DNA from 2 places in the Rhodococcus sp. NPDC059969 genome. Region 2 is predicted to be linked to the other one. Evidence: riboswitches for the same ligand, from Rfam matches in the RefSeq annotation. Region 2 holds a riboswitch; the other holds the start of a gene.
The links. A riboswitch is a leader RNA that binds a small molecule or an ion and turns the genes downstream of it on or off. The one in region 2 is predicted to bind cyclic di-AMP.
Positions count from the first base shown of each region.

Region 1: linked by a shared signal. The riboswitch ahead of ACFWAD_RS20440 (C40 family peptidase) and the one ahead of ACFWAD_RS09735 (transglycosylase family protein) in region 2 are both predicted to bind cyclic di-AMP.

Region 1 covers NZ_JBHWUF010000007.1:242,897-248,483, forward strand. Annotated here, with positions in the region: gene ACFWAD_RS20435 (DEDD exonuclease domain-containing protein) at 1-1,554, opposite strand, end outside; cyclic di-AMP (ydaO/yuaA leader) riboswitch at 2,154-2,332, shown strand; gene ACFWAD_RS20440 (C40 family peptidase) at 2,347-2,904, shown strand; gene ACFWAD_RS20445 (C40 family peptidase) at 3,230-4,282, shown strand; gene ACFWAD_RS20450 (peptidase MA family metallohydrolase) at 4,357-5,587, shown strand, end outside.
Region 2 covers NZ_JBHWUF010000002.1:173,289-178,875, forward strand. Annotated here, with positions in the region: gene ACFWAD_RS09725 (helicase-associated domain-containing protein) at 1-615, opposite strand, end outside; gene ACFWAD_RS09730 (hypothetical protein) at 676-864, shown strand; gene ACFWAD_RS09735 (transglycosylase family protein) at 948-1,511, opposite strand; cyclic di-AMP (ydaO/yuaA leader) riboswitch at 1,520-1,740, opposite strand; gene ACFWAD_RS09740 (YncE family protein) at 2,124-3,518, shown strand; gene ACFWAD_RS09745 (YccF domain-containing protein) at 3,612-4,001, opposite strand; gene ACFWAD_RS09750 (hypothetical protein) at 4,035-4,262, opposite strand; gene ACFWAD_RS09755 (cold-shock protein) at 4,478-4,891, shown strand; gene ACFWAD_RS09760 (DUF2771 domain-containing protein) at 4,979-5,446, opposite strand; gene ACFWAD_RS09765 (MFS transporter) at 5,473-5,587, opposite strand, start outside.

The DNA of each region.
Region 1 (5,587 bases), on a different contig from region 2:
CCTGGCGATCAGTCCCAGTTCTTCGGGCGAGGCGCCGCGAAACGGGGCGTCGTCCGGCAACACGGTTTCGGCCGCCGCTGTGATGGCGTCGACGACGGGCATCGGGTGTGTTCCGCGCCCGGCGAGTCCCGCGGAGGCGAGCCGTCCGGAGCGGATCACGGACAGCTCCCAGCCGCCGTCCCCCGTGGGGCGGGCGAGAACGAGTTGTTCGATCGCCGCGACTGCGGCGAGCCGCTGTGTGCGCCGCACTGCGGTAGCGACTGCGACGGTTCGGTCACGTAGACGAGCAGCATTCTCGAACAACGCGTGTGTGGACAGTTCGTCTATCCGCGCCTGCATCTGTTGTAGAGGAGCGTCGTTGGTCCCCCGGAAGAAACCACGCACAGCCTCAGGGGCCGCCGCGTAGTCCTCTGCAGTGATTTCCGGGGCCCAGGAGGCCGGACACGCTCCCAATTCGCGAGCGGGGCAGTCAGGGCCGTGGACGGCGCCGCGCCCCAGTCGCTTGGTGCAGGTGCGTAGACGACTGAACTCTGCGACCGTTTCGGCGACGTCTACTGCATCGGCGCGAGAGGTGAACGGGCCGATGGAATCGGCCGTCGGCGTGCGAACCACGGACAATCTCGGGAATGCCTCGTCCGTGATGGTGATCCACCAACCGCGCTTGGGAAACTTGGAGCGGCGGTTGTACGGCGGCGCATGCGCGCTCAGCAGGCGCAGTTCGCGGACCCCGGCTTCCAAAGCATGCGCGCACTGGACGTGGTCGACGCGAGTGGCCAGCGCGACCATTTCCTTCATACGGCCGCGCGTCTCCGAACCGGTGAAGTAGTTGCGGACGCGGCGTCGTAGATCGGTAGCAGTTCCTATATAGAGGGCTTCGTCCGAAGGACCTCGGAAAAGGTAGACGCCGGGGCTTCTCGGCAGGTCGGCGGCAAAGGACCGTTTGGCCCGTTGATGCGAGGAAATATTGGGCAGGTAGTCGATGAGTTCGCTGTAACTGTGGACGCCCTGGTTCCCGACCCTGTCGATCAGTCCGTGGAGGACGTCGACGGTCGCACGCGCGTCGTCGAGAGCCCGGTGCGTCGGCTGGGTGGTCACTTGGAAGAGATGGGCGAGTGCGGAGAGCTTCACCGAAGGTGCTTCGTCGCGTGTGAGTACCCGTCGGGCGAGTTTGACGGTGCACAGGACACGGAATGCCGGCCACGGGCGTGCGCTGCGTGACGCCGCTGCTTTGAGGAAGCCGATGTCGAACGGCGCGTTGTGTGCCACCAGCACCGCGCCCTCGGCGAACTCGAGAAATGCAGGCAGGACACGCTCGATCGGCGGTGCGCCGATCAGCATGGCCGTGGTGATTCCGGTCAGCTCGACGATGTACGGCGGAATCGACCGGCCGGGGTCGACGAGTGTGGCCATTTCACCGAGGACCTCGCCGCCCCGGATCTTGACGGCGCCGATCTCGGTGATGGAGTCCTGGTCGGCGCTTCCACCTGTGGTCTCGAGGTCGACGACGACAAACGTTGTCTCGCTCAGCGGTGTGTCCAACTCGTCGAAGCTCAGTTGCCGCCCGACGTCGAATTTCTCCCCGTCGGAGAACGGGGGCGGAGACGGAAATTCTCGGGCCGAGGCGGGACTCACATCGCAGACAGTAGAAGGACCCCCCGACAGGAATTGGCGAGTGCTGACGCGGAATCCGGCTCACTCCGACTTCCATTGGGAAAGCAGCGGATTGACCCCCGACAAAAGTATGAGAGACGAGGATCACACTTGCGGTGGGAACTCGCGAATGCGGCCTCGCACCTACTTGCCGGTAGGGCGATTCGTGAGGTTGTTGCTACGACGATCAGCCGCCGAAAATGCTGGATTGATCGAAACAGGTTCTAGTTTCAAGTAATCGGCGTTGAACTGCATGGAAGATCGGATTGTCGGGTTTGGTGACCCTTGCCAGTGGGTACCAAGCGCAGGTTTGCGGGCCAGGTGAGCCTCGCCGAACAGACCTGTTGTTATCTCTTCGTGACCCGTTGGGAGTATCGCGGGCGCGGCAGCACGATTTCCGGCGAATCAGGCGCGATTGTCACGAAGCGGTCGACATCGTCGCGATCATTTCGTAACCTTCCTGAGACCTAACGAAGTCTTGCCGGACCAAACAGGACCGGCATCGTCAGGAACCGCCTAATCGGGATCTCCGCGAGGAACCCGAACCGGGAACCCAAGTTTCCACTGGGGTGAATCCCGCCTGGGGTGCAGCACGCACGATCGCTGCAGACCACGCGGGTAGGGCTGATCTTCCCAGCCCGAACCCGTCAGCTAACTCGGTCGGCGGATGAATGGAAGAAATGGAGCACCCCTTAAGTGGCGTCACAGAGTTTCAAGCGTTCAGCGCAGTTGGCAGTAGCCGGCGCGCTCGCAGTCGGTGCATTTGCTGCAACCGCTGCACCTGCCTCGGCAGACCCCATCACGATCCCCGGCGTCGGCACCTTCGAGGTTCCGGGCGTTTCTATTCCTCAGTTGCCGGTCATCCCGGGCATCACCGACATCGCACCGGCCGCACCGGCCGCTCCCATCTCCAGTGTTGGTGAGCAGGCAGTTCGCGCCGCAGAGAGCAAGCTGGGCTCCCCGTACGTGTACGGCGCATCGGGCCCGGACGCATTCGACTGCTCCGGTCTGGTCCAGTGGGCATACAAGCAGGCCGGCCTGAACCTGCCTCGCACGAGCTACGACCAGGCTGCAGCCGGCGTTGCCGTTGCACAGTCCGATCTCCAGGTCGGCGACGTGATCTCCTTCTACGGCGGATCGCACTCGGGCATCTACGCCGGCAACGGCAATGTCATCCACGCGTCGACCGCTGGTCAGCCCGTGAAGCTCGCACCGGTGTCCTCGATGCCGTACGACGGTGCTCGCCGTTACTGATTTCTGATCACGCTCGACGGCTGTCTCCGGTAGGCAGTCGGAACGATCCGCCGCTGCAAGGCGGCGGAGCTCGGGGGAGCTCCGGATCTTCGAATGTGGGCCTCGAATCTTCTGATTCGAGGCCCACATTTTTGGTTTCTCGACAATCCGCCGGTACTTCACCCCGACACGCCTACCGGCGAGTAGACACAAACGTATGCCGTTCCGTAACCTTACCGAGACATTTCGCGGCCGAGACAGGTACTGTGGATAGTTGACAGCCAGCTAACAGATCGTCGACCGGTCCCGGTCGACGTCGCTTCATCGAGACGGAGAGTTGCATTCCGTGGTTTCATCGAAAAACAACAGTCGAGTACGCGCCGCATTGACAGTGGGAGTGCTGGCGTTCGGACTCGTCGCAGGGCCTTCGATGCAGGCCGGTGCCGATCCCGTCATCACCAATCCGACCGAGGCACTCGACAAGCTGGGTGAGCTCTCCCGGGTATCCGAGCAGACCAACGAAGCGCTGCACAACGCGCAGATCGATCTCGACGCGAAGCTGGGCGTCGCGAACGATGCGGACGCGCGATCGGCAGCCGATCAAGGCCTTCTCGACGCGGCTTCGGCACGCGTCGCGGAGTTCGCTCCGGCGGTAAACCGCATTGCCACAGCGAATTACCAGGGTGCGCGGACCAATCGCCTCTTCGCTTTGATGGTGAGCGATTCGCCGCAGCAGTTGCTCGACCAGATGTCCGCGCTCGACGTGATCTCCAACGACGCCGCAGTGCAGGTCTCCCAGTTCAACCAAGCTACTGCCGATGCGCGTGCTGCCTCGGAAGCGTCGAAGCGATCGGCCGAAGAGGCTCGAACCGCCGCCGATCAAGCCCGTGCACTCAGTGACGACTTGCAGCGCAAGCAGAGTGAACTGCAGACGCAGATCGCCGATGTGACCAAGGCATTCCAGAACCTCACCGATGCCGAGCGTAACCAACTGAGCGGTACGCCATTCCCGCCGGACGTCGATCTCAGCAAAATTCTAGCTAACTTGACGCCAGGTTCCGGCGCCGCGGCGCTCCAGGCAGGCCTGACCCGTATCGGTGATCCGTACGTCTGGGGCGCAACCGGCCCGAACGAGTTCGACTGCTCAGGTCTGGTGGTCTGGGCCTACAAGCAGATCGGGAAGTCTCTGCCCCGTTCGAGCCAAGCGCAGGCGCAGGGCGGTGTTCCGGTCTCGAGGGACCAACTACAGCCCGGTGACGTCGTGACTTTCTACAGCGACAACTCGCATGTCGGTATCTACGCCGGCGACGGAAACATTCTGCATGCGTCGACGTTCGGCGTACCGGTAAAGGTTCAGTCGATGGCAGGCATGGAGTTTTCCACTGCGCGTCGTTACTGACGGCTTGCTACGTCCGGGCGACGTGTGGCCAGCCGCCGTGAAGCGTCGAGTCGAGTTCTCCTACACTCGGCACCGTGCCGACTGAACCGATGACGACGCCCGACGTCGGCGCAGATCGAAAACGCCGTTGGGAGTACCCAGCTCTCGTGGCACTCGGTGTTGCCGTGGTGCTCGTTCTCGGATTGACGATCTTCCTGACGAACAGGTCCGATTCCGACGAAAATGCAGCCAGCGAGCAGGATGCCGAACGAACCGCTCAGGTACAGGCCTTTCTCGATGCCTGGGCTGCGGCGCAGATGTCCGACGATCCGTCAGGGCTGGCGAAGTTCGTCGACGATGCCGCCGCACCCGGTGTGCTCGAAGCGGAAATTCGACGGGCCACCGCAGCGGGAGCGCTCGACTTCTCCGACTGGGGATACGAGATTCCCAGCGGCGGCCTGACTGCGGCGCCGCGAACCGGTGCGCCGGACGGAGACGTCGAAGTATGGAATGCGCAAGTCCTGTTGCGGTACGCCCTCGACGGCGTCGACGCGTTACCCACTCGCAAGGGCGTGTCCATGACGCTGGCGAAACGCGGTGATCAGTGGTCGGTTCTTGCCGACGGGGCGATCGTCGGACTGGACGGAGCCCGAACGACGGGCGAATCCTGGAACGGCCCTTGGGACTTCGGCCCGCTGGCCGTCGCCGAAAATTCTGTGGGTAACGCGCTGGTGATCGGGCATCCGGGTCAGCAGGCGTTTGTCGATGCCTTGGCGTCCGATGTGGACTCGGCCATCGAGAACACGACGCAATTGTGGGGTCCATGGTGGTCCGAGCGAGCGGTGCTCATGGTGGCTGGATCGGCGGAGGAATTCACCGCACTGGTCGGCTCCCATCACGACGGCGCTTCGATTGCCGCAGTGTCGGTCGCGGATGCGACGGCGGACGGGTCTTCCGACGTGAGCGGCCAGCGGGTGGTTTTCTCGCCTGCCGCGGCTTCGAGGTTGACCGACATCACCAGGCGAACGGTGTTGCGCCACGAACTCATGCACATAGCCGCCCGATCGAAAACCCGTGACGGGTCACCGATGTGGGTGTTGGAAGGGTTCGCCGAATACGCGGGTAACCGCGGATCCTCGCGGGCCTGGGGCGAGATCGCGCCGACTCTGGCTGCAGCGGTACGCGCCGGCGACACTCCTACCGAGTTTCCGGACGACACGCAGTTCGGCGGTGTACCGGTCGTGAGTTCACTGGCGTACGAATCGGCGTGGTCGATCAACGCGTACATCGCTGATCGATTCGGAGAGGCCAAGCTGACCGACCTCT
Region 2 (5,587 bases):
CAGCAATCGCTGAACCGGGCGCTCGGGCGGCGTTCCCGGGGCAGCGTCGCGGGTACGGCCGATCGGGCTGGAGTTGGCGAGAGTCTCGAGGAGATCCCGTTCCCGGGTGTCCAGAGCGTCGAGGGCCGCCGAGATCTCGGTCTCGGACATCGCCTCGGCAGGTTCGAGGGCACGCCCCACACGCCAGGGAATCATCCCGATGACTGCCGGGACGACGCTGATGGGATCGACACCCCAGATGAGGGCGGACTCGCGCATCTTCGACAGTGACTTGTCGACGGCCTTCTTGGTGACCTTGCCCTTGCCGGTCAGGGCGCGTTCGGCGATTGCACTGTTGAGCTCCGCCCGCGTCATCGGAGTTTCCTCGGCGCCGGCCAGCGCCAACAATTCGAGAAGACCGAAATCGAGGGTGTCGAGTTCGTCTGCGGCTCGGCTGACCGACGCGCGTTGCTGTGCCCGACCGCTGAGAACCACCATCGTGCTCGGCGGCGGTACGGCCAGATCGGGGCGCAGACGCAGCAACTCCGTCAACTCGGCGTCACTGCGCGCCGAGAGCCAATCGGTCAGACTTTCGGCTGCGGAACTGCCCGCCGGGGTGCCACGTGTTTCGGTCATCAGGTATCAGATTAGAGACCTGGTCTGTACGGCGTAACGGCGTCCTGTCAAAATGACTTCGTGGCCAACAATTCGAAGCAACACTATGTAGATCCAGGATGGCCGGAAACTGCAGACGGAGATCACGCAGTGACCGAATTGTCATCGACCCGCGCAGGTGGACTTTCACCCTTCGGCGAGGACACCACCTTTCCGGTTCCGGTGGAGTCACTTCCTTACGTACACCCGCACACCGTCATCAACCGATAACAACTCGACACGAAGAAGGCCCGCACCGAATCGGTGCGGGCCTTCTTGATGTTCGAGCGTCCGAGCGGACAGTCTTGCCGGTGTTACTTGAGGAACGACTTCGCGGTGTCGGCGACTGCGAGGATCTGCGGGTCGACCGGGATGCCGTTGGCCTCGGCGAAAGCGATTGCCTGATCGATGGCGTCGGCAACCGGGTGTGCAACGGTCTGAGCGACCTGCTGTGCCGGAGCCGGAGCTGCCTGAGGAGCCGTGGTGGCCGGAGCGGAACGCTCGGTGGCGCCGCTGCTCAGTCCGAGGCTGGAGGAGCAGGACGGCCATGCGCCCCAACCCTGGTTTGCGAGAACACGCTCGGCAACAACGATCTGCTGCTCGCGAGAGGCCTGGTTTGCGGTGGCTGCGTACTGTCCGCCGCCGTGTGCGTTCCACGTGCTGGGGGAGAACTGCAATCCGCCCTGGTAACCGTTGCCGGTGTTGATGGCCCAGTTTCCGCCGGCCTCACACTGGGCGAGACGATCCCAGTCGGAGTCGGGGGCAGCGTTTGCGGTTCCGGTGGCTGCAATTCCTGCTACGCCCATGATGGCGCCGGTGACGGCGACCTTGGCGACAGTGCGGCCGGTGGTGGTGGGCTTGCGATGGCGTCCGCTCATGATGGTCGAAATCCTCTCCACACGCGCCTGCGAGGTCAGCTGTCGGGTTCGGGCTGAGAGGTCGCCCGGCCTCGCCTTTCCTGGCTGGAAAGGGTCTGGCTTCACCCCAAGATCCGGTCTTGCGACCGAACCGGTGTCCACTGGAGAACTTTTCTGTTCTCACAGAGGACTTTGGGTCCCCCGTCCTCGTCCCTGGAATGCTCTGTCGGAAGTCCGGTACCCGCGGGACAAGGCTTGGCGCGGCGGGCCGGAGGTGGCCGAGTTTCCCGGCCGAAAACGACGGTAACGGCTCGAGTCTCTCGTGTCACCATTTGATAACGCGGCGTGGCGAAAGACGTACAACGCGTCACACAAAGCGCAGGAGACTCTTCCCAGGTAGGTAGGGGTGCCTGAGTGAATGTCCGGTTGTGTCCGTTCCGTTATCCATCCGTAATGTGAGCAAGGTCACACGTTATGTGGAAATAGGAATCCGGGCGATTGAGAGGTGTGTCGATCCAGGCCGGTGGTGTGGCCCGTGTCTCAACATCCGAATAGAAACTTAGGTTAGGTTTGCCTGACTTGTCTTGAATGGGCAGGGTTCGCAGAGTCTTCCAAAGAAGTAGGGCACCCCTCATGAAACTGCAATACCGTCGGCGCGCGGTCACCGCGTCACTCGCCGTCGCCGCTGCTGCTGTCGGCCTGGCCGTCACTGCTCCCGCTGCACACGCCTCACCCGAGGATCCGACACACGGTGTTGTCGGAAGCTATTCCGCAACCCAGCCCGGCGACATCGTCGTCGACTCGGCAACCCACCGCGGATACATCACGCAGTACGGCGGACCGACCAGTTCGTTGTCCGTCGTCGACACGAACACGGGCAAGTCCGTCGGCAGCATCGACGGTGTCGTCGGTTACCCGTCGGCACTTGCCGTGGATTCGGACCTCGGACGCGCATACGTGTCCTCCTCCTACGGCGGCGCGATCTCGATTGTCGACACCAAGACCGGCAAGGTCGAAAAGACGGTCACGCTGAGCGAGAAGAACCCCGACGGCTCGCGGCCGCAGATCAACGATGTCGTCGTCGACCCCACAACACACCGCGCGTACTTCTCGGACTACAAGTCCGGCAACATCCGAGTCGTCGATCCCAACGCCGCCGACGCCGTGTCGAGCATTCTGGTCGACAAGTCGGCAACGCCGACCAAGCTCGCCTTCGACAGTGTCCGCGGTTTCCTCTACATCGCGGACACCAACTTCTTCGACGAGAATTACGGCCGCACGCTGTGGCAGGCGGACGTACGCAAGGGCGGAGCACTCAAGTCGATCGTGCGTGCCGACAACCTCTACCCCGTCGACGTCGATGTCGACACGAACACCGGCAACATCTACATGACCGACACCCGGGCAACCAACCTGTGGGCGATCACCCCGGGCGGCGCGGTTCTGTCGAAGACCACGCTGTCTCCGACCGCGATTCCCAACGGCGTGATCGTCGACTCTGCGGCAGGCATTGCATATGTCGCGGACGTCATGAACGGACACTTGTGGTCGGTCGATCTGACGACGCGCGCCACCACCGCTCTGGCCGATACCAAGGTTCCGGCACTGGAGAAGGTCAAAAACCTTGCGCTCGACACCTCGACCGGCGCCATCGCGTCGACGACCAACGGGGGCAAGGTGACCGTAGTTGCTGCGTACCCGCTGCCCGCGACCGTCGAATTGCCTGCCGCTCAGGTAGGTAAGGCGTATTCGCAGAAGCTCACTGCCGCCGATGCGCGCGCAACCTTTGCACTCACCAACGGCACTCTGCCCGGCGGACTGTCCCTCGCACCGGACGGCACCATCTCGGGAACCCCCACGGCTGTCGGCAGCGTCACCGTCGAGATCACTGCGAAGAGCGTGCTTTCGCGTGCTTCGAGCGTGACCGTCGTTGTCTCCGAGGGCCCGGTCGGCCCCGTTGATCCGGGCACGGGCACGGGTACCGGTTCGCTCGGTAACCTCCCCGGACTCGGTAGCCTCGGCCGCTGATCCGACCTGATAGAAGAACCCGACCACAGCACCTGCCGTGGTCGGGTTCTTCGGTTTGAGAGGCCGATTACGAGCAATTGACGCGATCGACGGCTATGCGTAATTGACGCGGTCCACGTCGACGATCTCCTTGCCCAGTGGCATCAGCGAGATCGGAATCATCTTCAAGTTCGCGACGGCGAGTGGAATTCCGATGATCGTGATTGCCATCGCGACGGCGGTGACGATGTGTCCGATCGCCAACCAGATGCCGGCGATGATCACCCAGATGACGTTGCCGATCATCGAACCGACACCGGCGGTCGGCTTGTCGACGACGGTCTTACCGAACGGCCACAGCGCGTAGATGCCGATGCGGAACGCTGCGATTCCGAAGGGAATCGTGATGATGAGGATGCAGCAGATGATGCCTGCGGCGAAGTAACCCAACGCCAGCCAGAAGCCGCCGAACACCAGCCAGATCACGTTCAGGAGGATTCTCATGGTCAGTGACCTTTCGGTTGGAGGCGGGAGAGATCAGCGCACGCGTCGACCGGATCTCAGCGTGTAGACGATCGCGAGAAGGAAGCCGATCGGGCACGCGAGCGCGACGAGATACAAGGCCAGGCCGGGCGGAGTGTCGCTGAAGATGTGGACCGCGAAGATGGCCACGATCGCCAGGAATCCGACGATGAACAGTGCCATCGCCGTACGGAACAGACCGTTTCCGGTGCCGGAAGTGCGCGGGTTCGGTTGAGGGTCCACACCTACGAGGATAGTGCCTGTAAACCTGGGTGCCGACCCGGGTTCGTCACAGGTAGACTGTTAACAGACTGCGCGCCCCGCTGAAGCAAGTGTGGGGCGCGTTCTTTTGCATTCTTCCACCGGAAGCGATGCGAGCAAGGCCATGAGGCTCTTCCGAGAGCCTCCCGAGCACATTGGGGCAGATGCCCCAGTCGAGTGATGAGCAGGTGAACGCGGTGCCGACCGGCAAGGTGAAGTGGTACGACGTCGAAAAGGGTTTCGGCTTTCTGTCGCAGGAAGAGGGCGAGGACGTCTACGTCCGAGCTTCCGCTCTCCCCGAGGGCGTCGAGGGCTTGAAGGCCGGCCAGCGCGTCGAGTTCGGCATGGCCGCAGGTCGACGCGGTCCGCAGGCGCTGAGCCTGAAGGTGCTCGAGCCGGCACCGTCGTTGCGCGGCGCTACGGCGACGCGTCGTGAGCCCGTCGAGCGTAAGCACACCCCTGACCAGCTGCACGGCATGGTCGAGGACATGATCACGTTGCTCGAGGCGAAGGTCCAGCCGGATCTGCGCAACGGCAAGTACCCGGACCGCAAGACCGCTCAGCGGATCTCCGAGGTCGTCCGGGCCGTCGCTCGCGAGCTCGACACCTGATCGCTTCGATACGAGCTGCCATATACAGCTGCTGACAAAATGCCCTGCACACCAATCGGTGTGCAGGGCATTTTCATGGTCCGGGGATCAGGCGGTCTTGATCGACCAGATCAGCAGTCCCTGTTCGCTTCCCTCACCGACGGCGAGGTGGATTTCGACGCCGACCAGTTGCTTGACGGGATCGCTCGAAGATTCGACCGTCACGGCCAATGCCTCACCAGGCTCGAAGACTCGGGGCTCGCCGGTCTGGTTGCCGTCGGCATCCTCGTAGACGGCCAGCAGTGCCCACTGCGCATCCGAGACGTCAGTCGACAACGACAGCTGCAGCGGATAGCCCGCGGGAACGTCGAGGGCGTAGATGTCGCCCACCTGGGCGCACTGGGACAGATCGATGGTGCAGAACCCGGCAGGGTTGGTCTCGATCGTCTTGCCGTGTGCGTATGCAGTGATGACCGGCAGCTTCTCGGGGTCGTCGTTGATGTTCTTGATGATCACGAAAAGAACGGAGACGTAAGCAACCAGTGCCACCACCATCAGGACACTGATCGCTGCCACGATCTTCTTTGTTCTCGAGCGCATCATCACTGCGGAGTACTTCCTTGTCCTCGGTTGGATTTACCGGTGTAAATCACTTCGGTCACTTCTTGTTCGGCCAGATCGGGTCGCTTCCCACCGAGGCCGGGCAGGAGGCTGCTT